DNA from 3 places in the Alteromonas sp. 5NW40-0090 genome. Region 2 is predicted to be linked to each of the others. Evidence: predicted binding sites of a transcription regulator. Region 2 holds the regulator's gene; each other region holds the start of a gene.
What was found. Region 2 encodes FNR, which switches genes on or off when oxygen is low (the NO sensors DNR and NnrR bind a similar motif). Its sites were predicted from a motif close to TTGATCTAGATCAA; they were not measured.
Positions count from the first base shown of each region.

Region 1: a site for FNR is predicted at 4,540-4,553, ahead of AC27KT_RS02970 (high-potential iron-sulfur protein). Genes of this name have one in related genera too.
Region 3: a site for FNR is predicted at 7,373-7,386, ahead of clpB (ATP-dependent chaperone ClpB). Genes of this name have one in related genera too.

Region 1 is NZ_BAAJLT010000002.1:195,285-206,144, forward strand. Features, by position in the region: gene prmA (50S ribosomal protein L11 methyltransferase) at 342-1,220, opposite strand; gene AC27KT_RS02960 (substrate-binding periplasmic protein) at 1,429-2,190, shown strand; gene AC27KT_RS02965 (amidase) at 2,344-3,966, shown strand; gene AC27KT_RS02970 (high-potential iron-sulfur protein) at 4,098-4,391, opposite strand; gene AC27KT_RS02975 (flavin reductase family protein) at 4,614-5,243, opposite strand; gene AC27KT_RS02980 (zinc ribbon domain-containing protein) at 5,236-5,427, opposite strand; gene AC27KT_RS02985 (hypothetical protein) at 5,617-5,904, shown strand; gene AC27KT_RS02990 (exonuclease domain-containing protein) at 6,011-8,155, shown strand; gene AC27KT_RS02995 (TIGR03643 family protein) at 8,255-8,518, shown strand; gene AC27KT_RS03000 (hypothetical protein) at 8,574-9,041, opposite strand; gene AC27KT_RS03005 (hypothetical protein) at 9,321-10,265, opposite strand; gene accC (acetyl-CoA carboxylase biotin carboxylase subunit) at 10,623-10,860, opposite strand, start outside.
Region 2 is NZ_BAAJLT010000005.1:307,472-318,331, reverse strand. Features, by position in the region: gene AC27KT_RS08550 (YciC family protein) at 1-666, shown strand, start outside; gene AC27KT_RS08545 (glucosaminidase domain-containing protein) at 659-1,450, shown strand; gene AC27KT_RS08540 (DUF2987 domain-containing protein) at 1,447-2,094, shown strand; gene AC27KT_RS08535 (patatin-like phospholipase family protein) at 2,115-3,140, opposite strand; gene ttcA (tRNA 2-thiocytidine(32) synthetase TtcA) at 3,141-4,094, opposite strand; gene uspE (universal stress protein UspE) at 4,243-5,166, opposite strand; gene fnr (fumarate/nitrate reduction transcriptional regulator Fnr) at 5,412-6,149, opposite strand; gene AC27KT_RS08515 (sulfite exporter TauE/SafE family protein) at 6,195-6,854, opposite strand; gene ccoS (cbb3-type cytochrome oxidase assembly protein CcoS) at 6,841-7,071, opposite strand; gene AC27KT_RS08505 (heavy metal translocating P-type ATPase) at 7,073-9,541, opposite strand; gene AC27KT_RS08500 (FixH family protein) at 9,541-10,020, opposite strand; gene ccoP (cytochrome-c oxidase, cbb3-type subunit III) at 10,245-10,860, opposite strand, start outside.
Region 3 is NZ_BAAJLT010000004.1:324,379-335,238, reverse strand. Features, by position in the region: gene prsT (XrtA/PEP-CTERM system TPR-repeat protein PrsT) at 1-2,745, shown strand, start outside; gene dld (D-lactate dehydrogenase) at 2,765-4,468, opposite strand; gene clpB (ATP-dependent chaperone ClpB) at 4,603-7,179, opposite strand; gene pgeF (peptidoglycan editing factor PgeF) at 7,431-8,186, opposite strand; gene rluD (23S rRNA pseudouridine(1911/1915/1917) synthase RluD) at 8,203-9,186, opposite strand; gene AC27KT_RS07155 (outer membrane protein assembly factor BamD) at 9,372-10,136, shown strand; gene AC27KT_RS07150 (ChrR family anti-sigma-E factor) at 10,235-10,860, opposite strand, start outside.

The DNA of each region.
Region 1 (10,860 bases), on a different contig from region 2:
TGCACAGAAAATATACACCCGGCTAAAACGGGGCGCTAAGTGTACGTGTTTTCGCAAGGCTTGAAAAGGCTAAAAATCGCACAAAATTTCACTTCGTGGTCTTGACAGTGAAAAAAATCTGTCACATTAGTAATCTAACGTCGTTTTTTAGTTTAAATATTGTACGAAAGTCTTACAGCCCCCGATTTGAAAGGGCTGTAATGTGAAAAAAATTAACAATTAATTAGGCGGTGACGTTCTTCGTCGTACAAAATTTCGTCGCAAATTTGGGGTGGTTTACCGTGAACACACCGATCTAACTAGGTGTAATTTTCACCACCTAGTTAGTTTGTCGCTCAATCTTAACGTTTTTTGCCCGACACTCTCGCCCATTCACCATCTATAGCACTGGGTTCAAGAGTAATATCGTTTGCATAGGCTTCTTCAATTCGCATGACTTGTTCAGCCAATATGCCGGAAAGGACTAACAAACCGCCTGATTTACAGTAATTTGTAATAACGCTTTGAAGTTCTAGTAATGGACCTGACAAGATGTTTGCCATCACGACATCGGCTTCAAGCTCAGGCTGGTCTTCAGGAAGGTATACATCCAAACGGTCTTCAACGCCGTTGCGTCGTGCATTTTCTTTTGTTGCTTGTAGCGCTTGTGGGTCGATATCAATGCCGATGACGCGTTTAGCACCCAATTTCAACGCAGCCAGCGCTAATATTCCCGAGCCACAGCCAAAATCGACCACAGTTTTATCTGTCATATCTATGCCGTCTAGCCAGCGCAAGCAAAGTGCGGTAGTAGGGTGCGTACCTGTGCCAAAAGCAAGGCCTGGATCCAACATCACGTTAACGGCATCAGGGTCTGGAACGTCACGCCAGCTTGGGCAAATCCACAAGCGCTTACCAAACTGCATAGGATGGAAGTTATCCATCCACTCTCGTTCCCAGTCTTTGTCTTCAAGTGGTTCTAGCTTGTACTTAAAGTCTGGACCAAGCACCTTCGCCTTACCTAGGCGTTGCAGAATACCTTTCATATCGGCATCAGCTTCAAATAAGCCGACGACTTGTGTATCGGGCCACAGTAACACTTCACCCGGCTTGGGCTCGTACATAGGGGTGTCTTTCGCATCCACATAGGTCACTGCTTGTGAGCCGTTGGCCGTCAGCATGTCGCCTATTGATTCTGCATATTCAGAGGAGGTATTAATTCGAAGTTGTAGCCAAGCCATAGTTGTCGTTCGTTGGGACCTTTGTTGGTCATTGTACCTTTGCTTGGCGTTAAACAAAATGAAAGCAAGCGAAAAGCGTTACAATAGGTGTTATTTGTCAGGGGCAGCGGTGTTTAAAAGCCTTAACCTTTTGTCCATTGGTATGGATTCTAAATGCGGCTATAGTTATTTATTAATGCGGTTCGATTGTAAAGTTAATCGGAGTTTTATGCGTTTTCTTATTCCTTTTTTGTGTGCTGTTGCTATTGTTTTTCCTACCAAAGCCCGTGAGTTAGACGTGGTGGTTGGCTGGAACAAGCCGCCTTATGTTATTTCACAAGAGCACAGCGGTTTTGAAATTGATCTGGTAAGAGCCATTTTAGCGGAAATGGGACATACGCTTTCGCCCATCTACGTTCCATTTGGGCGTACAGCGCGACTTTTGAAAGATAATGCTGTGGATATAGGACTTACACAAAACGCGGCACATAACGTGGAAGATTCTGTCCTTTCCGACCCCTACATTATTTACCAAAATGTTGTTGTGACAAAAGCGCAAAGTCACTTTGTTATAAATGATATTAATGACCTCAAGGGAAAGCGTCTCATCGGGTTTCAAACTGCGCAATTAGTGTTAGGTGAAGAATTTCAGCAAGCACTCGCATTGGAGTCAATGTATATGGAAATGGCAAGGCAGGACCGTCAGGTCGATATGCTTATGCTGGGTCACGTGGACGCGATTGTTCTAGATAGAAATATTTTCAATTTCTTTAAACTTAAAAATAGCGCCTATGTTGAAGAGGAAACCGTGTTCCATGAGTTATTTCCTATTTCAATATATCGCGCGGCTATACCCAATCCAAAACTGAGGGCAGAGTTTAATGCTGCCCTTCATCGCTTTATTGCGGATGATCGGTATCAACTACTGCTCGATGAATATCAGCTTGATAATCTGCTTCACAAACTGCCAAAAGCGCCTGCTGCACTGTGAATGCGTATTTTATCGTGCAGACAGTGAACCATTTCTGATTCAACGTATATCAAACTAACAATACGGTAATGCTCATCGCTTTATATCTAACCATAGATAAGACATGATGGCATAAGCACGCTCTCATAAAAACAATGCGTTAAGGAAAGCTCTATGTTGAAACAGTGGTATTTACTGGTTGTCACCTTGCTATGCACCGCCTGTGTGTCGCAATCGCATCATGAAAATAGTGATAATAACAAGTGGCTAGATGAGCCAGCGTACCTGCAGGCTCAAGCTATTGCTCAAGGCGATATTACATCGGCAGAGCTTGTGAGCGGGTATTTAGCGCGTATTGGTGAGTTAGATAAAAAGACAAATAGCGTCTTAGCGCTAAACCCCAATGCATTAGCTGAAGCGAGAGATATTGATAAACAATTTGCCAGTGGAGCTGAATTAGGCCCGTTAGCCGGTATTCCCGTATTGCTAAAGGACAATATTGAAAGCGCAGAAATGCCCACAACAGCAGGTTCTATAGCGCTAATCAATAACGACACCGGCCGAGACGCTCCGATTGTGGCGAAGCTTAAAGCTGCGGGAGCGATCATTCTTGGCAAGACTAACTTATCTGAATGGGCAAACTTTCGTTCTGAATCATCGATAAGCGGTTGGAGCGCAGTAGGCGGTTTAACTCGAAACCCTCACATATTATCGAGAAGCGCATGCGGTTCATCGTCTGGCTCGGGCGCAGCAATGTCACTTAGATTAGCGTCACTTGCCGTAGGTACTGAAACCAATGGCTCTATAATCTGCCCGGCATCTATTAACGGTGTAGTGGGCTTTAAGCCAACCGTTGGTTTACTTTCAAGAACGCACATTGTACCTATTTCCTTTAGCCAGGATACAGCGGGGCCTATGACTTCCAACGTTCAAGACGCATGGCTGATGACGTCAGTTATGGCTGGTGAAGACGTGAACGATAGTGCAACTGAAAACACGGCGTCTCAGCGTCCTGCTATGCCTTCATCTGAAATGCTGGCAACAGATTTAAAAGGCAAGCGTATTGGTGTTGTCAGGTATCGTCAAGGTGATAACCCTCATGTACTTGACGTCTACGAAAGCGCGTTAAATCAGATAAAAGCATCGGGGGCTACGCTGGTGGATATTAGTGATTTTTCTCAGCCTGATTCCTTTTGGGCCGACTCTTACAATGTTCTACTCAGTGAGTTCCATCACAGCATCAACGAATATTTGTCGGGATCGCCAGCAGAGATCCCCGCAAGAAATTTATCTGAGCTTATCGCTTTTAACAGCCAAACCGAGCGAGAGCTAGCGTTATTCAACCAAGATATTTTTGAAAAGTCGCTAGACGCGGCGCCTATTGATAGCGAAGCGTATCACAGCGCCCTAAGTCTTATTCAAGATACAGCGGGTAAAAATGGTATTGACGCATTGCTAGCAAAACACAATGTCGATGTATTAGTTGCGCCTTCAAATAGCCCTTCATTTTTAATTGACGGTGTGTATGGCGATCATTCGCCAGCTGGTTTTATTGGTATAGGCTATCTAGCCGCTGTAGCGGGCTATCCACATCTCACAGTACCGGCGGGTGAAGTGAAAGGTCTTCCAGTAGGAATTAGCTTTATCGGTGCTAAATGGAAAGATGAAGAAGTGCTAAAGATAGGCAAAGTCTTTGAAGCTAAACATGGCTTTTTTATTAAGCCAGGTCTTTTACCTACACGTTTTGATGACCCGAGCCTAAAGGGCATCCAGAATGGACTAAATGAGATCCGCTAGATAAAAGCGCTTGGTTTGAATGTGAAGTCTGTTTTGCAGTATTGAAACTAAAAAGCCCCCAATAATTATCGGGGGCTTTTGCTATTTATGTAGCTATTTATGTAGCTATTTATGTAACTACGAGTGATGATTTAGCCTGGCTTTTTAACCCAAGCGCTACACCAGCCATCAGCGTTAACCAGCTTGTTAGGGAAAATGTTACAAGGGCGATATTGTTCGCCATCGGCTCCCTGCACGTACATGCAGTTTGCACATTTTGCACCTTCAACGGTTGAAGACGGTGTGTAGTTTAATGCTTTAGCAGTTGGGTCATCAGCGCTCAATTGTTCTTGAGCTTGTGCACGTAACGCTACACCACCTAATGTAAGACCGATAACTGTAGTGCCCGACAGTTTTAAAAAGTCACGGCGATTTACAGATTTCATAACATTCTCCTTAAGAGATAGAAACGATAATGATTCTTTTTTATTCAGTACCTTAAACGCAAAAACCTGCCCAAAGAGGCAGGTTTTGTGTATTGTTTAAATACTATCTCTTTTTGAAAAAAGATCGAACGAAAAGTCGTATTTTCACTTGATCTAGATTAAATAAAATTCAGAGTGATGCCACCAGATTATGAACATCAGACCGTTTGTTTTGCTACAAGTTCACTTCTTAGCGAGGGGGACACCAGGTTTAGCGTAGACAAATTGTGCAATACGCGTAGTGCTGTGATAGCTATCTAATCCAGAAATGCAGGCGGTGTTGGCTTTTTCTATATCGGCGTATCCGTCTTCATCTATAATGCTCTCTGGCATATGAAGCTCTTGGATTTCTCCAATTACCATTTCGGTTTCGTTAAGTAATTTTAAATGTTGCGCCACCTTTAAGCCCATCTTAATTTCACTTTCTTCGACAAACGGTGCACTAAAAGACTCGCTAAACTGCGGCGTTAAACCCACTGCTTCAAACTCACTTTCATCAGGGGCATAACGGGCAGATGTCTGGTGTGCTTTGTCTACCCAATCAGTTGACACATGATTTAGCGTATAAAAGCCCTGTTGCTTTATATTGCTAAGGGTATCTCGTACGACCGTGTGTGGGCGCATGATCATGCCTAAAAGTGGTGGGTTAGCACCCACATGAACGATAGAGCTAACGACGGCCAAATTGTTAGTGCTGCCGTTAGTGGTACCCACCAAAGCAGCCGACTTAAAGCCAGATAAACTGTTGACTAGATTAGCTCGGTATCGCTGTGCAAGCGCATCTATATCGCTGCGTGTAAACTGCTTAGTCATTTTCTCGTTCTGCCTCAATTTGAATATCGTCACCATGTTGATAAGTCGTCAACTCTATGGGTTGGCAGCACACCTGACAGTCGAGTACTTGGACTTGACCCACATCGTTAACCTCATCTATCTCAACATCGTTAGGCGCCATACAGTAAGGGCAGGAGAAGCCCATGGAACGGGTTAAGCTCATATTTCATTGCCTTATTAATCATGAATAGTGTTTATTACGTAATGCTAAGACGAGTGGATTTTCTTTAGCAAAATACCCCGTTGTTTATGAAAAGAACGCGCTGAGGCAATCGCATAGCCATTATTAAATGGAAGTCTTGATGATTGACCCTAATAAACAGCAGCAAGGTGAATGAATAGAGGTGATGGTGTGGCAAATAAAGTAGGAAACTGCCCCTGTTGTAATAGAGAGACGCGCCTGACTTATCATCACCTTATCCCTAAAAAAATGCACCGACGCACCTATTTTAAAAAGCACTTTAGCAAAGCCGAACTGCAGGACGGTATCTATATTTGTAGACAGTGCCATAGCGGTATACATCGCTTTTATGATGAGATGACATTAGCCAAACACTACTTCAATTTACAACGTTTACTAGATGATGAGCAGCTTTCAACGTTCTTTCAGTGGGTGTCTAAACAGCGAGTACGTGTTTAAAAAGATTTTTAGCAGCGGATGTGTAACGCAATCGTGATGGATTTAATTTGATTAGCATGGCTGTATAAATATACACTGTTGATGTTTTCATAGTCAAAGATACCTCATGCGAAAAGATTTACCGCCACGTTATTACCTTTCACACTTTCACGAGTTCCTTGCTTTCTTCGAAGGCGCTAACAGTGCGCTTTTAAGCGATGGTGCAACCGACTTTGTTGAGCGCTTTAAAGCATTAGATGATGACAAGCAATGCATTGTTGTTAGGGCTGCCAATCGCAAGTATGCGGTGATTGACAGAACGCAGTTTAATTACGGCGAAATCACTGAACCACAAGCACAGATAGATTGGCTTATAGAAAACGGTTGGTTTGGCGATATTACTCACGCTACGCTTAACGATATCGCAGGGGTATTGACCAAAGATGCGCTGCTGGCGCTTCTCGCTGAATACGGCAGTACACAGGGATTAGCATCGCTCACTAAGCCCAGACTCGTGACGTTACTTAATGAACATATCGGTGCTAAAGGCTGGCCAGAGCGCTTTTCGCTTAATAACTATTTAGTGTGCCTATTCGACGATGCACTTCGCTATTTACTGTTTCTCTATTTTGGTAACACCAAAAGTCGTTTAAATCAGTTTTCTATGCGTGATTTAGGCGTAATGAGAACTCGCTCTGACTCGGTAACCGACACAGCGCGTTTTGATACTAAAAGCGACGCCGAAGCTTCTTGGTTTTACGCCAACCACTATAGCCAGCTAGCCTTTTATAATAATGATATGTTACTTGCCTTAGCGGAAAGTGATTTCCCTGCTACAGAAGGTGTGTCAGCCAGTTTTTATCGCGACCAATTACTTTATGCACTAGGGCTTAAATTGCTAGCCTTCGATAGGTCCAAAGGGCTAGCAATATTGAAACAAGCGCACAGCGATAAAGCAAAAGAAAAGTGGCTAAGAGAGAGCTATAAAGACGGACAAGAAGATGACGTCAAACAAGCACTAGAAGAAATTATCGATAATCCTCCATCGGATACACTGCTTGCGTTTGCAGAAGACTTTTACGCCCGTAAATATCATAAGAAGCGCACTAGCACGGTTACCGATATGCTTCGCAATGCTAGCCGTACGCTGGATATTGACGTAAGCCAAAATCAGCAAGTAGAGCGTGGCGTGTTAGCATACTATGCACGGCATGGAATAGAGGGCTGGCGTACAGAAAATCGGTTATGGCGCAGTTTGTTCGGCCTTACTTTTTGGAAGCAACTCTACGAAGAGGATACGCTAGTTACAGAGTTTGATCGCAGGCCATTATCGCTTAAGCAAAATAACTTCTACGCTAAGTTTGAGCACAGTATTGAGGCATTATTACAGAAGCTCGATAGCAAAGATAAACTGCGTTTTCACATCCACAAGATGGCTACAATGCACTACGGTAAAGTGAACAGCCTGTTTATGTGGTCTAGCCATTTGCTTACGCCTATAGAAGCGCTAATTGAGCATGGTTCACTAGATAGTATCTATACTTTACTTCGCATGATGTGTAGAGATTTTGAAAGCCTGCGGGATGGCTTCCCCGATATTATGGTGTTTGATGGCGCGCTTCGCTTTGAAGAAATTAAAGCGCCGGGCGATCAGCTTCGTCGAAACCAATTGGTTTCCATTCAGCGTTTGCAACAAGCCGGTTTTGATGTTGCTGTGACGACAGTGAATTGGGTGCGCGACCCAGCCCAACCCTATGTGGTAGTGGATATTGAGACTACCGGTGGAAACAACAGTTATAACCGCATTACCGAAATAGGCATGGTTAAACTTGTTGGCGGTGAAGAGGTAGACAGATTTCAAACCTTATTGAACCCGCAGCGCAGAATTCCTAGTAATATAACCCGCCTTACTGGTATTTCAGACGAGATGGTAGCAGATGCACCGCTGTTTGCCGAAGTCGCTGAGCAGGTGGCACGCTTTACCGAAGATGCCGTATTTGTTGCGCATAATGTGAACTTTGATTATGGGTTCATTAAACAAGAGTTTGCGCGGTTAGAGCAGCATTTTAGGCGACCAAAAATGTGCACAGTTCGCGAAATGCGCCGCACTTATCCTGGGTTGCCTTCGTACTCTTTGGCTAATTTAACTAAACATTTTCATATAGAAATGGAACGGCATCACCGAGCGCTAAGCGACGCTAAGGCGGCCGCCGAACTGTTAAAACTAGCATTTGAGAAAGACGATGAATTAACGGGCCTGTCGGCGAATTAATAACGTTGTTATTGAAATTTTTACTATGCGGATACTGAACAAAATGTGCGTAAATGCTGTATTGAGTTGAGTTATAACGTGCATATTGAGATGTAAGACATGGCATTAACTGAAGAACAAGAATCACGAATTATTGAAATGGCGTGGGAAGACCGCACGCCGTTTGAAGCCATTGAGCGTTTATACGGGCTTCCGGAAAAAGACGTAATAAAGCTCATGCGTAAAAATCTTAAACAAAAAACCTTTAAAAATTGGCGAGAACGGGTGTCAGGCAGAAAGACCAAACACGCCAGCTTGCGCCCTGAAGGTGTGGATAGAGGCTATTGTCCCTCGCAATACAAATACAAAAGTGCCAACAAGTAGTGTTGAATAAGTATCTGTTTGACGTTACCGGTTTGACAACGTGAACTAGCCTACATTACTTCTTTGGCGGAGTAATGGTGGTTATGGGTAAAAGAAACGCGGTTAACTGCTGACGTAACGGCGTTGGAAAGATAACCGTATTTTCTGATTGCAAAATACTTTTAGCGTGATGAACTTGGCGTAACAGATTGTGGTAGGTGTCATTGTTTTGCTGTATTGCCTCTACCTTACTCATCATTAATTCAATAAATTCGGCGGGGGATAGGTTGTCGTGTTGCCTTATCTCAAAAGCTAGCGCCTTAAGTACATAGGCTTCCCACTCTTTTCTGTAACTTTCATGTAATCGCTCAGGATAAAGCGCTAGGTCTGCTATATCTTGCGCTAGGTCTACGATATCAAGGGGATCATCAAAAAGAACGCGAAATGCGAGAAGCACATCGTCAGAGAGGCGAGAAATGGGAAGCTTTTCTTTGAACTGAGCATAGCGGCTTGGCACAAGAACACCTTTTCTATCGGATAACATATATCGCCTTGCGCAGCGCGATTGATCTTGGCTAGCTAACAAGACACGTTAAATTGTAATAAAAGCGCGAGTACGAAGAAAGTTGTTCAGGTTAAAAATACGTAATCTAGAATAATTGAACGTATTTTCAGACCAACCCGTAATCTACTATGCACTGTTAAAGTGTGTACGCGTTCTTGCTGTTTGGCCCATCATTTGATGGGCCTTTTTTATGTAGCTTATGCGCCCACATTTTGTCGGTTGTAATAAAGAACGTACACCTTGACGAGCGTCAGTCATTCAACTTTCAAAAGAAAGTTTTACACCGGCCAATAATCTGCTGACGCTATCTACAACATCAGTTCTGACAAACCATGCAACATCATGCTTTTCAGACAGCACGCCGCTTAATTCTAATGAACCGCCGTGGCCTGTTCCCAGAAAGTCTTCGATTAATTCAGCGCGCTCACCAAAGCTACTGTCTATGTAGGAGTAGTATGCGAAGTATTCGATAGGATACGATGTGTTAAAAGCGCTTGCATCAAACTCTCCGCTGGTGCCCACAACAAGTTTCGCAGCACTTTCATCGGTACGCTGAACCAGTTCTATAAAGGCAGTATCTTTATCGTTTAATCGAAACCGATACTCAGCACGAGCAAATGTACCACCGAGCATTTTTTCAAAACTGGCCTCGTAGCTATGGCGCTGATCCATTTTCGCCGAATATTCAATTTCGAAATACGCATCCTCCCCGCCAATATTAAAGGCTTCAGAGGCTTCAGCATTTGCAAGTTGACCAACCACTACTTCAAGGGCTGTGTCGTTTTGTAATTGCCTTACGTGACGTACCCCCGTTATCCACCCATCTTTCGATAAACCGGTGGAAGAAACACGCCCTTTGTAGGTTGGAATAATACCTAGCTCAGTTTTTCCAGATTCGGTTCCATGCCTCAAATACAGACGCCTTGCGTAGAGATAATCAGTATTGTCGCTACCGAACGTATTGTGGCTTGATGAAAAGTCATCACCAGTTACCACAAAGCTGTTTACTGACCACGCTGAAGTGATGGCAAGAGAGGGATAGTAGCGCAGTCGATATTGTTCGCGGCTAGGGCGGTTAGAGCGATCATCGTATCGAACCTGTATGTCTAGCTTCTGTGAGAAAGTGGGTGCTATTTGTTCTCCAAACGCACTGGTTCCCGAAAAAGTAATGAGTGGTAAAACAAGCAATAACGGAATTCGCACCTATCGAACCTTAAACAAAGCAATTAGCTAGTTTATACATTAAATCTAATTAATTAGCGCAAAAAAGAACGACTTTACGAAAAGATAAAAAAAGCCGGCAGGGATGCCGGCGATAAGTGGAGTGGGACTCCAATGAGGGTAAAACACACAAAAGTTTAAGGGAGATGTCTTAAAACTTGTGTGTAGTATAGAACCAGTTTTTAAATAGGAAAATCGTTAAAAATTGATTGTGGTAATCGGAAAATTAGAATGTTCTGAATAGCGAATAGCGAATAGCGAATAGCGAATAGCGAATAGCGAATAGCGAAGAAAGAAAATTGGGCTACACAAAAAACAGCGTGTAGCCCAAAGGGGGGATTAGGCTAAGCCTAGTTTCTTCTCTAGGTAGTGGATGTTGGTTCCACCCGCGAAGAAGTTTTCATCGGCCATAATAGCGCGCTGAAGAGGAATATTCGTTTTAATACCTTCAACTACAATCTCTTCAAGGGCGTGGCGCATACGAGCAATCGCTTCGTCGCGGCTTTCACCATAGGTGATAAGCTTACCAATCATTGAGTCGTAGTAAGGGGGCACCTGGTAGCCCGCGTAAATATGC
Region 2 (10,860 bases):
GGTCTATTGCGCCGCGCTGCCGGTTTAACAAAGGCAAACTTTTCATCATTGCTGCAGGGAAGTGTTGTTCTATTTTTAACGTTTGTCGTGTTAGGTGTATTTGCTCAGCAATACATTACGATAAATGACGATGGAACTTACGTTTTTGAGCATCAGTCAATCATTGAAATTGTCGCAATTTGCATCGTCGCTCCGTTACTGACAGGGTTATATATGATGGGGGTCTTTGTAGCGCGAGGTACTAGAACGACAGTATTTACCGTATTTCAGTTTTTCCCCTTGATATTTTTGCTGGCGCTTACTCAGTTAGTAAACAGTATTCTTGTTCAGCTAGGTATGATGCTGCTTATCATTCCTGGTCTTTACTTTTATTTAGCGTCGTCTTTTTCTTTAATGTTAGTCGCTGATAGAAAGCTAACGCCAATTAGCGCGATTATCCTTTCCTGTCGCGTATTTAATGCATACTGGGTTCAAATCGCCAGCATATTTGGTGTGTTCTTTTTACTGTTTGCTTCAGTGCCATTAACGCTGGGGTTTTCACTTATTTGGGTATTACCGTTTTATTTTAGTATGATGGGCTTGCTCTATCAGGAATTAATTGGCGAGCAGGGAGTAAGCACGGAAGCATCTGAAAACGATGTGAATGAGTCTAGCTTCGATGCATAAACGTGAAACCTTTAAAATAGTCCTTATAACGCTGGGCGTTTTGGCGGTAATCGTCATCAATGCCATTATTTTTACAAAGGACGAGCCGGATATTTTAGACATACCGCAAACGGTTGAAGCCAAAAAGCCGGTGCCTAACTTCTCTGCTTATACAGATGTAAAAGAGAAGAAAGAAGCGTTTTTTAACTATTTACGACCTGAAGTAGAGAAGCAGAATGCTTATCTACTTACGTTAAGGCATTACGTGCAAACCTTGTACAGGAAGGCGTTAGCCAACGAGTCGCTCTCTGAAGAAGATATGGCAAGGCTTGAATGGTTAGAAGAGGAATATCGAGTTAAGCCGACGCAACCGTTAAAGATGAAACTGTTGGCGCTGTTGCAAAAAATTGATGTTCTGCCTGCGGAGTTGGTACTTGTGCAAGCTGCGAACGAGTCAGCTTGGGGCACAAGTCGCTTTGCAAGAAAGGGCTATAACTTCTTTGGCTTATGGTGTTTCTCTAAAGGGTGTGGCTTTGTTCCGAACCGTCGAAACGATGGGGCATCTCATGAAGTTGCCAAATTCGACAGTTTGTCACGTGCTACGTATACCTATATGCGAAATTTAAACCGCCACGACGCGTATGCGGATTTAAGAGAGATCCGCAGCCGACTGCGTGCAAACCAAATTCCTATTACTGGTGTTGCGTTAGCTGAAGGGCTAATGAATTATTCCGAGCGCGGAGCCGCTTATGTTGAAGAGCTTCAAACTATGATCCTATTTAACGAGGAGTTTTTATCCGAATGATACGTGCTGCTTTATTTTTTGCTTCATCTCTGTTTATTGGTGTAGGCAGTTCTTCCGTTGCTGCTGAAACGATAGATGTTGAGTACAGCCGTTTCTATAGCCATGTTAAAAAGCTGGATAATGAAGATACCCAAGCACTTCAGTTTGCATTTGGGTTTGTTCGTGTTGGTGAAGGGCGTTTATGTGAAGTTAACGAAGCATCTATTGTTACTGATAAGAAAACGATGCCTTTAGAGGTAACGGATGAAGGGCGTTTTACTGTACCTACTGAGAAAGCACTGAAGCTGGCTAATGCACTGGTTCGAATTGACCTTAACGAGCGGGCTAACGTGTGTGATATGTCGGTACAACTTGAAACCAAACCGGAATACCTTAAGCAGTATTACACAAAAGACGACCTTACTTTTTTGTATGGTCAGTACGAAGCTTTCTTTAATGAAATGGGAAGCTTTTTGTCTTTCATGATGCCTTCGGTAAAGGGCTTGATGATTCAATTTGATGACAAGAATTTAGATTTCATTACACCACAAGGTGTGCAAATCAATAATGGCGTGTTGCATCTAAAACAAGATTGGATCAACGACGCAAAAGGCTTAACGTTACCTCAAGAGCCGCTGCGCGTAACTGCTATGGCTTCGAGTTAATCGGCTGCTAAAATTAGGTATCAGGTTAGTAACTGATACCTAATTTGCTCTGCTACACGGGCGATGGTCTCTTCACCCTTGGCGCATAGCTCTTCAGCACGATGAAATTCCATAATACCCACATCGGTAAGTTGAGGTTCAATAAGAATGTCTGGTGGATCGCCTGCTAAACGAGAGCGGGTAACGCGAGCTTGAAGTATTTCAAGTGAACTACTCATTACGCTCATAATTCCCGGCGGGTTGCGCTTATTCACCTTTGCGGGCACTTCGGTAAACTCTTCTTCCACTTTTTCAATAACTTCAGAAGCAATGCTTTCTTCGGCATTCACATCTTCAGAAGCATTGACTTTAAGCTGCTCTTCACTTTCTTCTGACGCTTTGTCTTCTTTACTATCAGGCGAAAACCATTGGCGTAGTACGTTTTGGCTTTTAGTAAAAAAGTCCTCAGTTTTGCGCTGGTTTTCTTCATGATCTTGTCTCAACTTTTCAAGACGAAGTGGTCGAAAATCGGCGTTAAGGTTAACCGCGATTACAAAATCGGCCCCTAATTGGCGACACAAGTTCACCGGTACAGGGTTTACAACGGCACCGTCTACCAACCAACGATCACCGTGTGCTACGGGCGCAAAGAGTGCGGGAATAGCACATGATGCTTGAATGGTGTCGCCAATAGGGCCTGAATTAAATACAACTTCACGTCCGGTATAAAGGTCAGTTGCCACTGTTGCAAAGGGTTTCAGCATTTCTTCATAAGAGGAAACACAAAACTCGCTGGCAAGCTTATCGAAAACTTTCTGTCCGCTTGCGATGCCCCCACGTCTAAGGCCTACACCCATAAGAGCCAATACCTGCCAATCGCTTAGCGAACAGGCCCATTCTTTTAAACCTTCTAGCTTACCACTTGCGTAGGCAGCACCAACATAGGCACCAATAGAGCATCCCGCTACAACGTCAATTTTTACGCCGAGTTTTTCTAAAGCTTCAATGATACCTATGTGCGTCCAGCCCCTTGCGGCTCCGGCACCTAGCGCAAGTCCAATTTTCATTTACTTCGGTTCCATAATGTTTATTACTTCAATAGTATTATCTTCATCACTGAAGTCCGTACTATTTTCTGTAGTGAAAGCAGGTTCATCAAACCCGATATCACCGTCTTCTACCGGGCCTTCTTGTGTAGCTATAGCTTTAAAATCATAAAGGTTGCTGTCGATTAAGTGTGAAGGCGCTACGTTTTGAAGCGCACGGAACATTGACTCTATACGACCTGGGAAGCGACGGTTCCAGTCTTGAAGCATAGCCTTTATGTTTTGGCGCTGTAGGTTTTCTTGTGAGCCACAAAGGTTACACGGAATAATCGGAAATTCAGCGGCCTGAGAATATTTCTCGATGTCTTTTTCTGTGCAGTACGCCAATGGACGAATAACGATGTGTTCACCGTTGTCGCTGACTAGCTTTGGCGGCATAGACTTAAGCTTGCCACCATGAAACATATTGAGGAAAAACGTTTCTAGCATGTCGTCGCGGTGATGACCTAATGCAATTTTAGTCGCACCTAACTCTTTTGCTGTGCGATACAGAATACCCCGGCGCAAGCGAGAACAAAGCGAGCAGGTAGTTTTTCCCTCTGGAATTTTGTCTTTAACGATAGAGTAGGTGTCTTCTTCTACAATCTTGTAGTCAACGCCTATGCTTTCTAAATATTCAGGCAAAATATGTTCAGGGAAACCAGGCTGTTTTTGATCAAGATTAACCGCAACGATATCAAAGTGAATAGGCGCAATCTTCTTTAAAAACAATAGAATATCAAGCATGGTGTAGCTGTCTTTACCGCCAGATAAACACACCATAACTTTGTCGTTGTTTTCAATCATACCGAAATCGCCAATAGCTTTACCTACGTTGCGGCGAAGTCGCTTCTGAAGTTTGTTGAAGTTGTACTTTTGCTTACTTTGCGCAGCGTTTAATGGCGACGCGTCAGCACTGTTTGTGCCTAAACTCATAATTAACTAGCTTGGTTTGTGATAAAGCCGCCATTATACATTAAAGCGGCTTTTCGAGACCATGCTTGTGAAGTTAAATTTGTTGGTGACATACCGTGTTGGCCGCTAAGTAACGGCAAACACGGGCTATGTAGTACCGATGAAAAGACTACACCGACAACGGCGACACAAATCCATCTGGCTTAATAGCAAGCACATCGCAATTGAGTTCGTCGATCACGTGTTCTGCAGTGTTACCAATTAGGGCCGCTGAAATGCCCACACGGCCAACGGTACCAATAACAACCAGCTCTGCATCCAGTGTTTTTGCCACTTGCGGGATGACCTTTTCCGGAAGGCCTTCTCTTACTACACATTTGTTTTCAGGAATACCGTACTTTAACGCGTGACTACGCATTTCCTTTAAATGATGATTTTTTACCGCGTCGTGATAGGTATCGGGGTCGAACTCGGGTACTTCTATGGCGATATTAAGTGGTGTAGAAGGGTAACTGTTGACCAAGTTTACGCTACCTTTCAATAAAGAGGCGTAGTCGTTAGCAATGAGGGTGAGCTTATCGTTAAGTGCGGCATGCTCATTGTCTTCACTGCCTACGTTTACTGCCGCAATAATCTCTCCTCCTTCTGGCCAGTCGTGCTCTTTAACAAGCAATACTGGGCGAGGGCATTTACGCATTAAATGCCAATCTGTGGGGGTGAAAATAACAGAAGCAAGATCGTCGTGCTTTTTGGTTGCTTTTACCACTAAATCTATCTGATTGTTTAGGGTGTAGTAAATAATCGACTCATACGCGCGATTATTCCATTCTACAACGATATCAGTTTCAGTGAATCCTTGCTCTCTTAAGTGGGTAGCAAGCCATTTTGCATGCTCCTTTGTGACTGCATCGCGCATTGACTCGCGCTCATCCGGGCTAAGCATGGTCGTCATATCGTAAGATAAGTCGTATACCACCATCATGGCGGTAACTGAAGCACCTGTTTTTGAAGCGAGTTCATAAGCACGGCTTAGTGCAGGTTGGTTATCGCGCTCGGCATCTACCACGGCCAGAATTCGTTTACACTCAATCATAACGTCCCCCTAACTACAAAACTTAGTAGCGGCTGTCGAAATCGAAGCTTTCTAATACTAACTATAAACGACATTGGGAAAAACGTAAGTTGTTTTAGATCAAGAATTTTACGACGCGACCATGAGTGAACTTAACGATGTAAATATGGAGCAACCGGCGTGGTGCTGAAACATTAGATAGGTGGCTAACACAGGTCACAAAAAAGCGCGCTTAGTGTGCGCCTTAATTTACACTTAAAAAAGGACTAACCGCAGACAACGCTTGGGCCGTTAAGCGCCGCAAGTTTGGTGTTTAGTCTATCGAAATCTAAAATAGTAATAAGCTTTCCGTCCACCTTTATAATGTTGTCTTTTTGGAAACGGCTTAACAAACGGCTAATAGTTTCGATGGTTAGTCCTAAATAATTTCCTATCTCGTTGCGCGTCATGGTGAGATGGAATTCTCTATGGGAGAAGCCTCGCTCTTCAAAGCGCTGAGAAAGATGTGATATAAAATACAATAAACGCTCTTCTGCGGTTCGCTTGTTTAAAAGCATGATCATGTCGTGATCTTGTTTTATTTCAGCGCTCATGAAGCTCATGATCTGGTGGCGCAGCTTTGGAAATTGCACTGACATTTCGTCGAGGGTCTCGTAGGGAAGCTCACACACCATGGCAGTTTCTAACGCAGAGGTATAGCTTTGGTGTTTGTTCTCTCTTAATGCATCGAAACCGATAATGTCACCAGGAAAGTGGAAGCCGGTAATCTGTTCTTCACCTTCGGTATTAGTCACAAATGATTTAAATGAACCGGTTCTCACTGCAAATAGAGAACGGAATTTATCACCAGTTTGAATCAGCGTGTCACCTTTATGAAGCGGCTTCTTGCGTTCAATAATATCGTCAAGAGATTCGATTTCTGTTTTGTTTAACGCCACCGGTAAACAAAGGTGACTGAAACTACAGTTTTGACAGTGAATAGAAAATTGGCTTCCTTTGCTCATAATGCACGCTCTCTAAAAGAATACCCGACAATAATACACCCATTTTTAAACGATTGCGCCATGAATAAGATAAGCGGCATATATTGCCATTATTACTGCAATAATTTGTCTAAAATGGTTATGTTGAAAACTTCGAACAATATATTGGCTACCAGCGCTAGCGGCGAGCAAGGTGGGTAATGTACCCAAACCGAAGAAGAACATAATAGCAGCGCCTTCTAGCGCATTACCCGCCGCGAGAGACCAGGTAAGTGTGGAATACACCAAACCGCAAGGAAGCCAACCCCAAATAAAACCATAAGGCAACGCACTTAAAGGGGTCTTAAATGGCAAAAAGCGTTTTGAAAGCGGCTGCACTTTGGAAAATAGGCCTTTACCCGCATTTTCCAGTACCGTTAAGCCAGTCCACCACTTACCCAAATAACACGCCAGTAGAAGCAACATGATTCCGCTAAGTAGGGAAAGGGCATAGTTGGCAAGAGGTATATAATCTGCTGCAATTTTTCCAAGTGCCCCGGTTATTGCTCCGGCGATGGTGTAGCTCACTATACGTCCCATGTTATAGGCAAGGGTATAGGGTAGTGCTGAAGCGCCTTTAGGCGATACCATCCTTAGCGCAGCGACAATTCCACTGCACATTCCCACACAGTGAACTCCGCCGGCTAAGCCGATAAGAAAGGCAGAGAAGTAGTTAATCCCTTCCATGTGGCGCTTGGCTTTTGTCTACTTTACTGTCTTGAAGTTGCTTGCGTTGCTCAGCTAGCTTTTTTTCTTCTGGCGGAAGATCATCGTCAAACAGTATGCTATAACCTTGGCGATCTAAATCTTCAAATTGATTGGTTTTCACCGCCCAAAAGAATATCACGATAGCGACGGCAACAATGATGATGGCGATTGGAATTAATACGTAAATAATACTCATGCTATTTGCTCAAAAGTCGCGTTGAGTTTGTGACTACAATGATACTGCTTAACGACATACCAACAACAGCCATCCACGGTGAAAGTAGGCCTGATACGGCGAAAGGTAAGATCAAAACGTTGTAACCTACCGACCAGCCAATATTTTGCCTTATTTTTTGCTTCACTTGATGCGCAGTTCGAATAAGCTCTGGTACAGAAAGCAGCTGATCGCCAAGCAGTATCACGTCGGCGGCAGTTTTAGCCACGTCTGTGGCATTACCCACTGCAATCGCCACATCAGCGCTGGCAAGAACTGGAGCGTCGTTAATACCATCCCCCATCATCATCACTTTCGCGCCAGATTGCTGCATAGCTTGAACGGCTTCGTACTTTTGCTCAGGTGTTAGGCCACCTTTAGCGGTCGAAATTGGCAATGGTGCGGTAAGCGCATTAACGTTTTGCTGTGTATCACCACTTAAAACGGCGAGGGTATGGCTTGCAGCTAATATATCGAGAGTTTCTTGCGTATCTTCTCTTAGTGAATCCTTTACTTCATACGCCGCCATAATACGCCCCTTAACCGTGAGAAACACGTTAGCTGAAGGGAACGCTTCAATGAGTTTTAGCTGAGATTCGTGAACGCTGAATGCTGCAGAACCCATAGAAAACAACGTGTCATTGATCTCACCGCTGATACCACCTCCTGGCGTAACGGTAAAATTAGTCACTTTGTGTACCGTGTTATCGGTAGCGTCAGCACTGTCGCTAGAAGCAGAAATCTCGCTTAGGGCTACACCGTCGCTAAAGGCTATACCGTCGCTAAAGGCTTTGGCAATCGGATGTTCAGAGCGTGACTCCAAAGCGCGGGCAATTGATAGCGCACTATTACTATCCACACCGTCAGCGTACCAGGCATTTGAAATAGTAAATTTGCCTTTTGTGAGCGTGCCGGTTTTGTCTAATGCGATGGTGTCAATGTCAGTAATTTGTTCAAGCGCATCGGCCCGTTTTAGTAAAATACCTTGTCGGTTTAACTTTGCCATAGCACAGGTTAACGCTGATGGCGTAGCCAACCCTAATGCGCAAGGGCAGGTTGCAACCAGCACCGATATGGTGATCCAAAATGCCTCGTCGCTACCCTGATACGCCCAAAAGCAATAGGTCAACGCCGAAATCAGCAATACCGCGGTAACGAAATAGCGAGAAAAATTATCGGCTATCTGCGCTGCTTTAGGTTTACTCGCCATCGCACTTGCTTGCAGTCGTACAATTTGATTTACCAGCGCATTTTTAAGGGTCTGCGTAACCGTAATGGTTAGCGTACCATCTTGACAAACCGTGCCGCCGTAAACCGGGCTACTGTTGGACTTACGCACGGGGTTAAACTCGCCGGTAAGCATAGATTCGTCAACCGCTGCGTTGCCGTCGGTTACCACCCCATCAATGGGGACTGTTTCACCAGGCTTCACTAGCACTACGTCGTCAATTTTTAGCTGCTTAGCCAGACACTCGGTTAGGCTACCATCCGGATTTAGTTTGGTCGCTGATACGGGCACATACTGCATCATATTGGCAGAGATCTGTGCGGCGCGATGACGACTGCGATGTTCTAAGAATCGGCTAAGCAACAGCAGAAAAATAAACATACAAATGGATTCGAAATACACTTCACCTTGCTCTAATACTGTAGAACGAATTCCAGCAATGTAAGTACCGAATATTGCGAGCGTAACGGGTACGTCCATATTAACCGTTTTAGCGCTTAGCGCTTTAGCGGCGCCCACATAAAAGGTGCTGCCTGAATACAGCACAACAGGTGTAGTTAGCGTAAGGGCAACCCAGTAAAAATATTGGCGGGTCTCTAACTCAATGGCGCCAAACCAATCAAAATAAAGCCCAGTCATCAGCATCATTACCTGCATGGTCATAATGCCTGCTAGGCCAAGCTTTTTTAGAAAGGTCTTTTGTTCGCGTTTATAACTGGCTTCGTGTTCGTCGGGGTGAAATGGTGACCCAACATAACCAATGCGTTTTAGCGTAGATAGAATTTGGCTAAGCTTAATTTGAAACGGTGACCAAGTGACTAAAGCGCGGCGCTCTTGTACATTCACCGCGACTTGCTTTATTCCTTCTACTTTCGACAACTGCTTTTCGATAAGCCAGCCACACGCAGCGCACGTAATACCTTCAAGGGTCAATTGAATCTGCTTGTCCTGACCTTCTTCAAACACGAACTCTTCTTGTAGAGAAGGGTCGTCATAGACTTTTAGCTTATCTAGTGTTTCTAAAATACCATCGTCAGATTTTTGCGCCGGTTCGGTTCTAAACTGGTAATAGTCTTCCAGGCCGTTGTTAACGATCGCTTCAGCTACCGCTAAGCAGCCAGGGCAACACATGTCTCGTTGTTGCCCTAAAATGACAGTAGTAAATTTCCCATTGTCTGGACTCGCTATAGGCAAGCCGCAATGGTAACAGTCGTGCTGTGTCATTATGGATTGAATTTCATTTTGCCAGTGTGGGGCAGATAGACCGTGTTTTGAATTTTCCAGCTATCATCAATCGGCGTCAGCGATATGCGCCATTTACCGTCAAGGTTTTCTTCAATAAAGCCGCGATAAATGCCGTTAGCGTCGCGACTCAATAAAACGCTAACATCGCGCTCTTCTAGCGTTACGTGATAGAAACTTAATTTAACCGCGTTACCTTCTTGAGGGATCCCCGAATGAAATTGCAGCGCTATGCTTCCATCTTCAATGGTTAAATCAGTGGTGATATTCATGCGGCGGGCTATTGCTTCTTTGTCCAGACGGGCATTGATTGCTTTTCCTTCCTTGTAGTAATCGTCTACCACCAGGCTATCTTCGGTGCTAATAGCAAGGTTTAACAACACGCCACCCATGATGAGTGTAATGATAGGTACGGCAATTAAAAACCAGGGCCAGAACTCTTTATACCAGGGTCTATTCATCGAAATCTTTCTCGTATTTACTTCACTAGCAACGTCGCTAACAACATATTTATTATTGCTACATCAGTTAATAACAATAAATATAGTGTTGGGGACGCAGGTCCAAGGCGCACAAAATGTGTTCGCTACAGCACTTTCTGTATTGCTGTCTATATCGCTGTATTTTCTCATAAAAAAAGCCCCGTAGTAACGAGGCTTTTTAAGATATTTAATGATTTAAATCATTAATCATTTGAAAGGCTGTAAACATACGCTGCAACAACGTGAATTTTGTCATCACCCAAGGTTTTCTTGAATGAAGGCATTACACCGTTACGACCGTAAGTAAGCGTTTCTGTTACCGCTCTGTGGCTGCCGCCGTATAGCCAGATATTGTCAGTAAGGTTTGGTGCACCAAGTGCTTGGTTACCTTTACCGTCCATACCGTGACAAGCCGCACACGCTGCGAAACGTGCTTTACCTGCTTCTGCAAGCTGAGGGTCCACATCGCGACCGCTTAAGCTAAGTACGTAGTTAACCACTTCTTCGATACCGTCTTCACCCATAGCATCTAGCCATGCTGGCATAGCGGCTTTACGACCAAGCGTAAGAGTTTCAACGATTTTCGCACCTGAACCACCGTACAACCAGTCGTTGTCCGTTAGGTTAGGGAAGCCGCCATTTTGACCACGTGCATCAGAACCGTGACACTGAGAGCAATTTTGTAGGAACAAACGCTGACCTACTTTGTTTGCTTCTGGGTCTTTAGCCAGTTCTTCAACAGGAACTTGTGCATACGCTTCGAAGATCGGATCGAACTTCTCGGCAGCGAAATCTAGTTCACGGTCATATTCCACTAGG
Region 3 (10,860 bases), on a different contig from region 2:
ATCACTTTCAACAGTTTTGCTACTACATCAGAAGATTACGAAAAAGCGCTCACCGCGTTTAACCAAAACGAGTATGAAGAAGCCTATATTCACCTTAAAAATAGCTTACAAAAAGACCCTGAAAATCTAGCTGCAAAAATTCTTATGGGCGAAATACTGCTTATAAACGGCTACTTAACCGCGGCCGAAATGGAGTTTGTAGAAGCGCTAGAGATGGGTGCCGATATTAACCTTCTGGCAGAACCGCTTGGCAACACTTGGCTGTTCTTAAACAGATATAAAGAGATTGTCGATTTTGCCGATTTAAACAAACTGTCAGGAGAGGCAGAGCGCGAGTGGTTAATGATTCGTGCAACAGCATGTATTAGATTGGAAGACGAGCAGTGTGCCTTACGCGACTACAACACTATAGTCTCACGCACACCTAACTTCGTGCCAGCTATAAACGGCTTAGCCTCTATTGCCCTTCAAAATGAAGACTTAACTAAAGCGAATTCTCTTATCAATAAAGCCATGTCGTTAGAACCAGAAAACGCAATCACATGGCGATTAAAGGGCCAGCTTGCTTACCGACAGGGTAATACAGACGCAGCAACTGCACATTTACAAAAAGCCCTAACGTTTAACCGAGACGACCCTATTGCCCTGCGTAATCTAGTGGATTTGTATCTAGAGGCGAAAGACTACGATACCGCAAAGCTATTCGTTGATGAAATTATTGAGGATACACCTAACGATCCGTTAGCCATATTACTCAATAGCTGGCTACAAAGTAGAGACAACCAGCAATCTATTGATAATGCAAAGCTAAAAGAACTTAACGACTTCATGGCGCAGCTCGACCCTGAGCTGATAACCTCTCAACCCATGTTACTGTATATCAGTGGTTTAACGAACTTCTTTAACAACAACATGGAAACAGCCGCAAAGGACTTTAATGCTTACTTGCAGCAGGAGCCTGATGACCTGCAGGCAGTATTAATGCTAAGCCAAGTCTATATGGCAACACAGCAAGACAAACAAGCGCTTGCCCTGCTTGAACGCCATCAGGATGCGTTAATGGAAGACCCTGACTCAGCATTGCTATTAGGTGATTTATTTATTCGCCAAAACAAAGCGTTTAAAGCTGAACGACTGCTGCAGAACCTTGAATATAAGTACCCAAATGAAAATAAGCTCCAGCTTTTTAAAATTAAACTGATGGCAGCGAGGGGAAAACAGGACGAGGCGCTATCAATTCTTGAAAAGAATTTGCCCACCTACAAAGATAACGCAGGTTTTCTATTCACTTATTCACTAATGAATTTACAAGCGCAGAAGTTTGACAATGCATTAAAAGGTGCAAACCTGCTTAGTGAACTTTATCCTGAAGAAGCTGAAGTATATAACCTTAAAGCTGGCATCTTGATTAGACAAGGTCAGCTAGAAGAAGCCAAAACCAATATTGAAAAAGCGCTGGCACAGAACCCTACCCTTTTTCCCGCAAAATTTAATTTGGCGGCTACAGAGAGTCGCTTAGGCAACGTAGAAACTTCTAATCAACTGATTGAAGAACTTCTTACTTTGTCACCGCAGCATAATGAAACGCTGATGCTAAAAGCGTTTAACCTGACCAAAGCAGGCAAGGTAGATGAAGCAAAGCAAATCTATCTCGATTTACTAACTCTTACGCCGTCGAATAGCGGTGCTAGAGAGCGTGTTTCGTCTTTGTATCAGCAACAAGGCGACATTAAGAATGCACTGTATCACTTAGACCTGCTAATTAAAGATGACTTCGACAATGCTGACTACCTTCTTCGTAAAGCTGCCCTTCAGCTTGCTAATAATCAGCGTGCAGATGCGGAAAAAACGCTAAGCATTGTAAGAAACTTTATTAACGACGACGCAGGTAAATTAATTGCCTATGCCGACCAAGCCCGAAACATTGGTGATAGCGAGAGCGCGTTAAACGCCATGGCTCGCGCACACGACATAGCAAACACAAGCACATTTGTTACCCTGCGCTATACAAGTTTGTTGTTAGATTTACAGAAAAACGATAAAGCACAGTCGTTGTTAGCGACAATTCCTGCAAACCAGCAGCAAAACCCGGTTTACCATTTTCTAAAAGGAAGATTAGCTGCGAATAAAGGTAATGATGAAAGTGCGATTAACGCTTTCAAAAAAGCGCTAGAAGTCGACGCTTCTTTTGCACAAGCCTTTGTTGCGATCTACAACTACGCATTGAACGAACAATTCGTTGATGTATTTTTAAATACTGCCCGCAAATTGGTGAGCGAAAGTGAAAACAACCTGCTGGCGAAAAACCTTTTAGCACAGTACCTTTTCTTTATTCAAGAGTTTAACGAATCGATAGCGCTATACAAAGAGCTTGTTGAAGAGCCCAATCTATTGAACCCAGCCGAGGCCTTTAACCGCTTAGCTATCATGCATATAGAAAAGTCTTTAGTTACCGCGAAAAACTATGCGAGACAGGCTTACGAATTACAGCCTAATTCATCAAAAATACTCGACACTTTTGGGCATATTAAAGCGCTACAGGGAGATTATGAGGGTAGTCTTAAAATGCTTAGAGACGCTTTCGCAAGGGACGCTAACGACCCTAACGTTCGCTACCACCTTGGCTACACGCTTGCAAAACTCAATAGAATTGACGAAGCGAAGAAAGAGCTAGAGTATGCAGTAAATGTAGAACGCCCTTTCTTTAGACGTCCGCAAGCTAGAGCATTATTAGAGAGCCTATAAGGCTCTCTCTCGCATACGATTAAAGGCAGCACGAACAATTGCGTTTGTGCTTCTCCATCTTACCAATGCCCGGATTAAAGGTATTGGTAGGGTCTAGCTCTCTGTAAAACTGCTGTAACGTACTCTCAGCTTCATACAAATGCCCGACGTTATGCTCGGCAGGATATTTAGCGCCGCGACTATCTAATAATGCCAACATGTCCGCCTTTACTTTTTTGGCATCGCTGCCCTTTTTAAGTATGTAGTCTTGATGGAAGACATGGCAAAAGAAATGGCCGTAATAAAGTGGCTTTTCGACATGTTTGGCTATGTGCTCAGGCAACTTTTCTACCCAAAACTCGTCATTGCGGCGCAACGCAATATCTAACGCTAAAATATCCCCGACTTGTTTGTGATACAGCATTTGATAGCGCACCGCGGCACCTGCCGCTGCGAAGCGGAGTAAAAAGGCTTTAGATGCTTCCTCTTCATTACAAGTAATGTAGTCTCCGTCTAGTTTCTCTTCCTTAAACAGCTTGGACATAAGTCTGCGAGCCTCCTCAATACCTTCATCGCTCATTTTAAGGATAAGATGGTGCTCGTACTTGTCGCGGTAGGCTCTTAAACTTGCAGGGATTTGATCAGAGAAAAGCTTACTCCCAAACTGCATAACTCTGTCGCTTAGGTAACGAGGCATAAAAGGCAGTTTGTTGAGCACAGCATCCACCCGCCCTTTAAGTGCAAACATTTTAGGTAGTGCATCTGTGCCTAAACGTTCAATACTTAATATCGTATCTTTGCCATACCTATCTGCAATATCAAACATTTCTCTATGCAAGTATTCACCAACTTCAGGAACATTATCAAACGTTGACAGAATATCTCTGCGGATGCGGGTAAGTACAGCAGCATCGTTCGTGCCTATGTAAAAGGTTTGTTCTTTTTTAGGTACTTCGAATGTGTCTAAGCGCACGGCAAAAACGGCGATTTTGCCTGCACAGCCACTGGCTTCATAAAGCCTTGTTGGATCGGCATTGAAGCGACTCGGCGTATCAGCGTTTACATCTCGAACGATTTCTTCATAGTCACTGGCTGACGCTTTCTTTATCGTTTCTGGGAGGGATTTCTCAAAATTACCGGAAGAAAGGTTTCCGATAATTTCTTCAGGTGTTTCACCCAAGTCTATCCCTAAATGATTAACCAGATTTAGCTCGCCGTTTTCATCTATTTGAGCGAATAAGGATAGCTCTGTGTACGCAGGCCCTCTTTTGACAAGCGCCCCACCTGAATTGTTTGCTACGCCACCAACGATAGACGCCCCTAAACACGAAGACCCAATCACCGAATGTGGCGCGCGCCCTAGTGGCTTCAACATTTTTTCCAGCTTAAACAAGCTTGCCCCTGGAAAACTCAACACCTGCCTACCATCGTTTATTAGGAGGATATCGTCCATGGCTAGGGTGTTAATTACTATTACCGGTCTATCATAATCGTCACCGCTTGGTGTCGAACCTTCAGTCAGCCCGGTTTTCGCGGCCTGCATAATGATGATGCAGTTAAAATCAACACAGACCTTAAGCACTTCCCAATATTGCATGAGCGTGGTTGGAAACAGTACGGCCAATGCCTTACCTTCGCCCGAGCGCCATCCTTTTCGATAGTGCTCAGTTTGGCGTTCTCCAATGGCAAGGTTGCTTTCCCCGAGTACGCGTTTAAATGCGTTAATAATTGGGGCTGTTTCCATGTATGACTCCTAACACTCACGCTGAAATTACTCTAGCAGAGTAAACTAAAGGAAAAGACAGTGCCAAGGCAATAATAAAGCAACAAAAAAGGCACTGTTTCCAGTGCCTTTGACTTCAAGATTTGGTTTGCTGATTAACCGCTTACTACAAATAGTCCGCTTTCGTCAGCATCAATGCGAATGGTGGACTCAGGCAATAGCTCACCCGCTAGCAATTGCTGGGCGAGTGGGTTTTCTACTTGCACTTGAATCGCTCGCTTAAGCGGACGCGCGCCAAACACAGGGTCGAAACCTGCATCGGCTAACTTGTCCATGGCTGCGGCAGACAAGGTCAGTTTGTACCCTTTTTCAGCAAGTCTTGCACGCAACGAGGCAAGCTGAATTTTAGCAATAGACTTAATTTGCTCTTTACCTAATGGATGGAATACCACAATGTCATCCACACGATTGATGAACTCGGGCCTGAAATGCTGCCCCACCACGCTCATTACCGATGCTTTCATATCGTCATACTGACTTTCGTTGTGTTTATCTTGAATGATGTCTGAACCTAAATTAGACGTCATGATCACAACCGTATTTTTGAAATCTACGGTGCGGCCTTGCCCATCAGTCAGTCTGCCGTCATCCAGCACCTGAAGAAGAATGTTGAATACATCAGGATGTGCCTTCTCAACTTCATCTAACAAGATTACTGAATAAGGCTTTCGGCGCACCGCTTCGGTTAAGTAACCACCTTCTTCATAGCCAACATAGCCAGGAGGTGCGCCCACTAAACGCGCCACCGAGTGTTTTTCCATAAACTCTGACATATCGATACGCACCATGGCATCTTCAGTATCAAACATAAAGCCGGCCAAAGCTTTGCACAATTCAGTTTTACCTACACCCGTTGGGCCTAGAAATAGGAACGAGCCAATGGGACGGTTTGGATCGGCAAGCCCCGCACGTGAACGTCGAATGGCATTTGATACTGCTTCAACGGCTTCTTCTTGTCCAACAACCCGTTTGTGGAGCACATCTTCCATGCGCAACAACTTCTCGCGCTCGCCTTCTAGCATTCTCGCTACAGGTATACCCGTCCAACGAGAGAGCACATCAGCAATTTCGATGTCCGTTACTTTATTTTTAAGCAACGTGGTTTCACGGGTTTCGTTTTCTGCCGCTTGCTCAAGCTTGGCTTCAAGTTCAGGAATACGACCATATTGAAGCTCCGACATACGATTCAAATCAGATGCCCGACGAGCAATTTCTAAATCTAGCTTTGCTTGTTCTAGCTCTCCCTTAATAGTCTGGGTGCCTTGCATGGCATCTTTTTCGTCTAGCCATACTTTTTCTAGCTCTGCATACTTAGTTTCAGCTTGCTCGCGCTCTAGCTCAATCATTTCAAGGCGTTTATGGCTGGCGTCGTCGGTTTCTTTAGCAAGCGCTTGCTCTTCCAGCTTTAGCTGGATAATACGGCGCTCCAAACGGTCCATATCTTCTGGCTTTGAGTCTATTTGCAAACGAATGCTAGATGCAGCCTCGTCAATAAGGTCAATGGCTTTATCTGGCAATTGGCGGTCACTAATATAACGATGTGACAAACTTGCCGCTGCAACGATGGCAGGATCCGTGATGTCTACCGAGTGGTGAAGCTCATAACGCTCTTTCAAGCCACGAAGAATAGCGATAGTGTCTTCTACACTTGGCTCTTCAACCAATACCTTTTGGAAACGACGCTCAAGTGCCGCGTCTTTTTCAATGTACTGACGGTATTCATCTAGCGTGGTTGCTCCCACACAGTGAAGTTCACCGCGAGCCAGCGCTGGTTTTAGCATATTCCCAGCGTCCATTGCGCCATCGCCTTTCCCTGCACCTACCATGGTGTGCAGTTCGTCGACGAATAAAATGACGCGGCCTTCTTCTTTAGCTAGCTCGTTAAGAACAGCCTTTAACCGTTCTTCAAACTCACCGCGGTATTTAGCACCAGCGACTAATGCCCCCATATCTAGGGCAAGAACGCGCTTGTTCTTTAGGCCTTCAGGTACTTCGCCGTTAATGATGCGCTGTGCTAAACCTTCAACAATAGCCGTTTTTCCCACACCTGGTTCACCAATAAGGACTGGGTTGTTTTTGGTTCTGCGCTGTAGCACCTGCACCGTTCGACGAATTTCGTCATCACGCCCAATCACCGGGTCAAGCTTGCCTTGCTCCGCACGCTCGGTTAAGTCTGTGGTGTACTTCTCAAGAGCTTGGCGCACGTCTTCAGCGTTAGGATCCGTCACTTTCTGTCCGCCACGCATATCATCGATAGCACCTTCAATGGCGTCTTTGGTGATATTCAAACTCTTGAGAATTTCACCCAATCGTCCTTTGTCTTCAAGTGCTGCTAACACGAAGATTTCCGACGTTATATATTCATCTTTTCGCTGTTGAGCTATCTTGTCGCAAAGATTGAGCAGAACACCACTGTCTTTGCTTAATTGAACATCGCCCCCAATGCCTTCGATTCGAGGTAGGCGTTCAATGGCCTGACTTAAAGCAGAACGAAGTGCGTTAACATTAATGTTAGCTTGATCAAGCAACGGGCGTACTGAACCACCTTGCTGATTCAGCATGGCGGTCATTAAGTGGACAGGTTCAATATATTGATGATCTCGCCCCAATGCGAGTGATTGAGCATCGGATATTGCGAGCTGAAATTTACTGGTAAATCTATCTAGTCTCATAATCTCAACCTAATAAGTGAACAACTATACCTACGGTAACACGCCGCGATTACGAACATTTTAACTCTCGCTGAGTGGGTAATGATCTATGCGGAATGGTATTCTTTATATTCTAGTTATGTAGACTGCTCAATTGCGATTCAAGTATGAGATTGAAAAGTTGGCCAAAAAGATAACAAATACTGTAGGAAGTTTGATTTAGCGCAAATGTTTGATGAGACTGAAAACTGCAGCCTTTTATCCTAAACAATCTAAAGCAGTCCTATTACGCTTACCATGCGCCCCGTCGTGCGTTTGTTTTGATGGGTTGCTCTTCGATGTGAATAGAAGCGTCGCTCATCAGAGTAAGTGCAAAGATTACTTTGCGTTATATTTTCTACACCTGTTTGCTGCAATTGAATCTGTGCCACTAGAGGTAAATCTAAAAAGTATTTCCCTTTATTATTACTATTGGAAACTGCGCCATCTATGTGACGAAATTTACTAGCCAAATTTGCGTCTACTTCATAGCAAGCACCGCTTATTGCAGGACCTATCCAAGCCATGATTTTATTGGTATCGCAGCTAAATTGCCCAACCGCATTTTTGATAATATTGGTCTCAAGCCCTTTCCACCCCGCATGTACTGCTGCCACTTCTTGACCACTCTCATCACATAATAAGATGGGCACACAGTCAGCAGTCATTACAGCGCAAAAATGTGAAACAGAAGAAGAGTACGCTGCATCCGCGGTGGTATCAGCGCTTGGCAATGACACTACACGGTTGCTGTGCACTTGTTCTAACCACGTAGCTTTTTGACTGTGGGGGAGAAGGCTTCTATTGGCTTTAACTAATAAGAGATCATCCCCCACGTGCGCGCCGACATTTAAGCCTGCAAAATCCCCCATACTAGCGCCCCCTAACCTTGTCGTTGTATAAGCGACTATGTTAGATGGGCAAGACCACTCTGGCGTAATCAACTCCAGCGTAGATGAAATAGGTGAATTTGCATCTGACAATGTCATAATACCTACTCCCTAGTTAGAGCATATCTTGCGGATTGTCCGTTGTGTCTTTCTTGACTGCTTTAAGCAAGTCCTGCATATCTTGAGGCAGTGGTGCTTTCCACGTCATCCACTCTTCAGTTTCAGGGTGAAATAGTGAAAGCTGAGCTGCGTGCAATGCCTGACGCTGAAAACCACGAAGTGCTGCGATAAACTCCTCGGATGCGCCTTTAGGTAAACGCGGACGCCCGCCGTAAACCTGATCGCCCAGTAGCGGATGTTTTATATGCGCCATGTGCACACGGATTTGGTGTGTACGACCGGTTTCAAGCTTCAATCGCAGGTGAGTATACGCACGGAACTTTTCAATAACGCGATAATGGGTCACCGCAGGTTTACCCATTTCGCGAACTGCCATGTGCGTGCGCTTTGTGGCATGTCTGCCAATAGGTTCATCTACAATACCACCCGCAACCATAGTACCTAGCGCAATGGCTTCATATTCACGACTCATTTCGCGACGCTGTAGTTGGTCAACAAGGTGCGTTTGCGCAGGTATTGTTTTTGCCACTACCATTAAACCCGTGGTGTCTTTGTCTAGACGATGGACAATGCCCGCTCGCGGAACTTTATCAATCTCAGGGTAATGATTTAGCAACGCATTTAGCACGGTTCCGCTCGGATTTCCCGCGCCAGGATGCACGACCAAATCGGCAGGCTTGTTTATTACCAAGATATGCTCATCTTCATAAACTATATTTAGCGCGATATCTTGCGCTTCGCTTGTAACCTGTACATCCATTTCGGCTTGTACCGTAACAAGTTCGTCCATCTGCATTTTGTGGCGAGGCACGGTGATCACTTCACCATTTACTGCAACATTCCCTTCTTGAATCCAAGTTTTTAGCTTAGAACGAGAATATTCAGGGAACAAATCAGCTAATACCTGATCTAACCGTAAACCAAAATGCGTAGCTTCCGTTGAAGCCTCTAATTGTATTGTGTTCGGCGACTGTGTCATAACACCATTGATTACGTCTAAAAAAGAGTATTATAACAAGTATTCACGCTGTACACTGCCTTGTTTACGTTTTTGTATGGTTTTTCTCGTCGTTAGTGCGTTAGAATGCAATTAAAGTGTTGTTGTTTAACACATGAGCTTAGACAGCGAAGTATTAAACTGTTTAGCAGGAAAATAGAATTATTATGAAATCATTTCGTCTACTGGCTCCCGTTCTATTGGGTGCTATGGTGTCTGTCGCAGGATGTAGTTCTTCAGATCAAGAAGAGAAAGCAGTTTTAGCTAACATGGGTGCGCAGCAACTGTATGACAGAGCAAAGCAGAGCATGGAAGTAGGTAACTTCAGCGCTGCAGCGCAAACGTTAGGTGCACTAGATTCACGTTACCCCTTTGGTCCTTTGTCGCATCAAGTACAGCTAGATCTTATTTACAGCTACTACAAGTCGGGTAAAAATGAAGAGACGCTAGCCACTATCGACAGATTCATCCGACTAAACCCGAATCATTCTGATGTTGATTATGCTTACTACATGCGTGGGTTAACCAACATGGAATCGGACAGCAATCTGTTCCAAGAATTAATGAATATTGATCGTACGGATAGAGATCCATCAAAGTCCCGTGCGGCTTTTGAAGATTTCCGCAGGCTCATTCAACAGTACCCAGACAGCAAATACGCAGCTGACGCAAAGCAACGCATGGTGCACATCAAAGACCGACTCGCCCGCTACGAGATAGCTATTGCGCGTTTTTATATGAGACGTGAGGCTTATGTAGCTGCAGCAAACCGCGGTCGCTATGTTATTGAACACTTCCCAAATACCACGCAGGTTCAACAGGCTTTAGAAATTATGGTTTCAAGCTATGAACAGCTTGGCCTTACGGAACTGCGTGATAATGCAATGAAAACACTCAAGCTTAACTACCCGGACAGCGAATTTATTGGCTAGTCAGCAGATTCCTTTACATTAGTTAAACCAAAAAAACGCACCAAGGTGCGTTTTTTGTATGCTAGGAATATCTATAAATCAATATTCAGAAAGTCATTTTAACGGAAGAATAAATGACTGAACGGATTTAGTAGTCTTGCTAAACCGGAGGTAAAGTGTAACGGCTGGTCTACGATACTAAATACTAAACAACCTTCTTTACCCTCAGCTTTTGGGGTATGCGTTTTTTCGCCGTCCATAAAAATGAAATCACCCGTGTCATATCGACTAAGCCCATCACTAAACTCACCGTCGATAACCAGCGTATATTCAGTACCTCGATGCGTATGCTCTGGCACGCTACCGCCACTACCCATGAAAATAAAATTAGCGACACCCTGATTACCTAAATCAACAGGCGCTTGCCATAATTTTCCGACCAAGCTCGACCAATTACCCGTCTTATCTATGTAGCGATGTAATGTTCGGGGTAACGTAAACGTCCGGCCGTCCAATTCGATTGTCCTAAAACCAACGTGCTCATGCTCATCAACGTTTCGCGCTAACTCTCGATACTCTAGCGGCTGATTTGATTCACTGCGGTTCTTATTGGTCGAAGGTAGTTGGGTTATTTGAGACAGCATGTCACCAAACTGAAATGCGATATCGCCCGCATCAGCTGCCCTATCGTTTGCGGTTGACACCATTTGAGCAGCCAAACTCTCTGTTTCAATTTCTACAAACC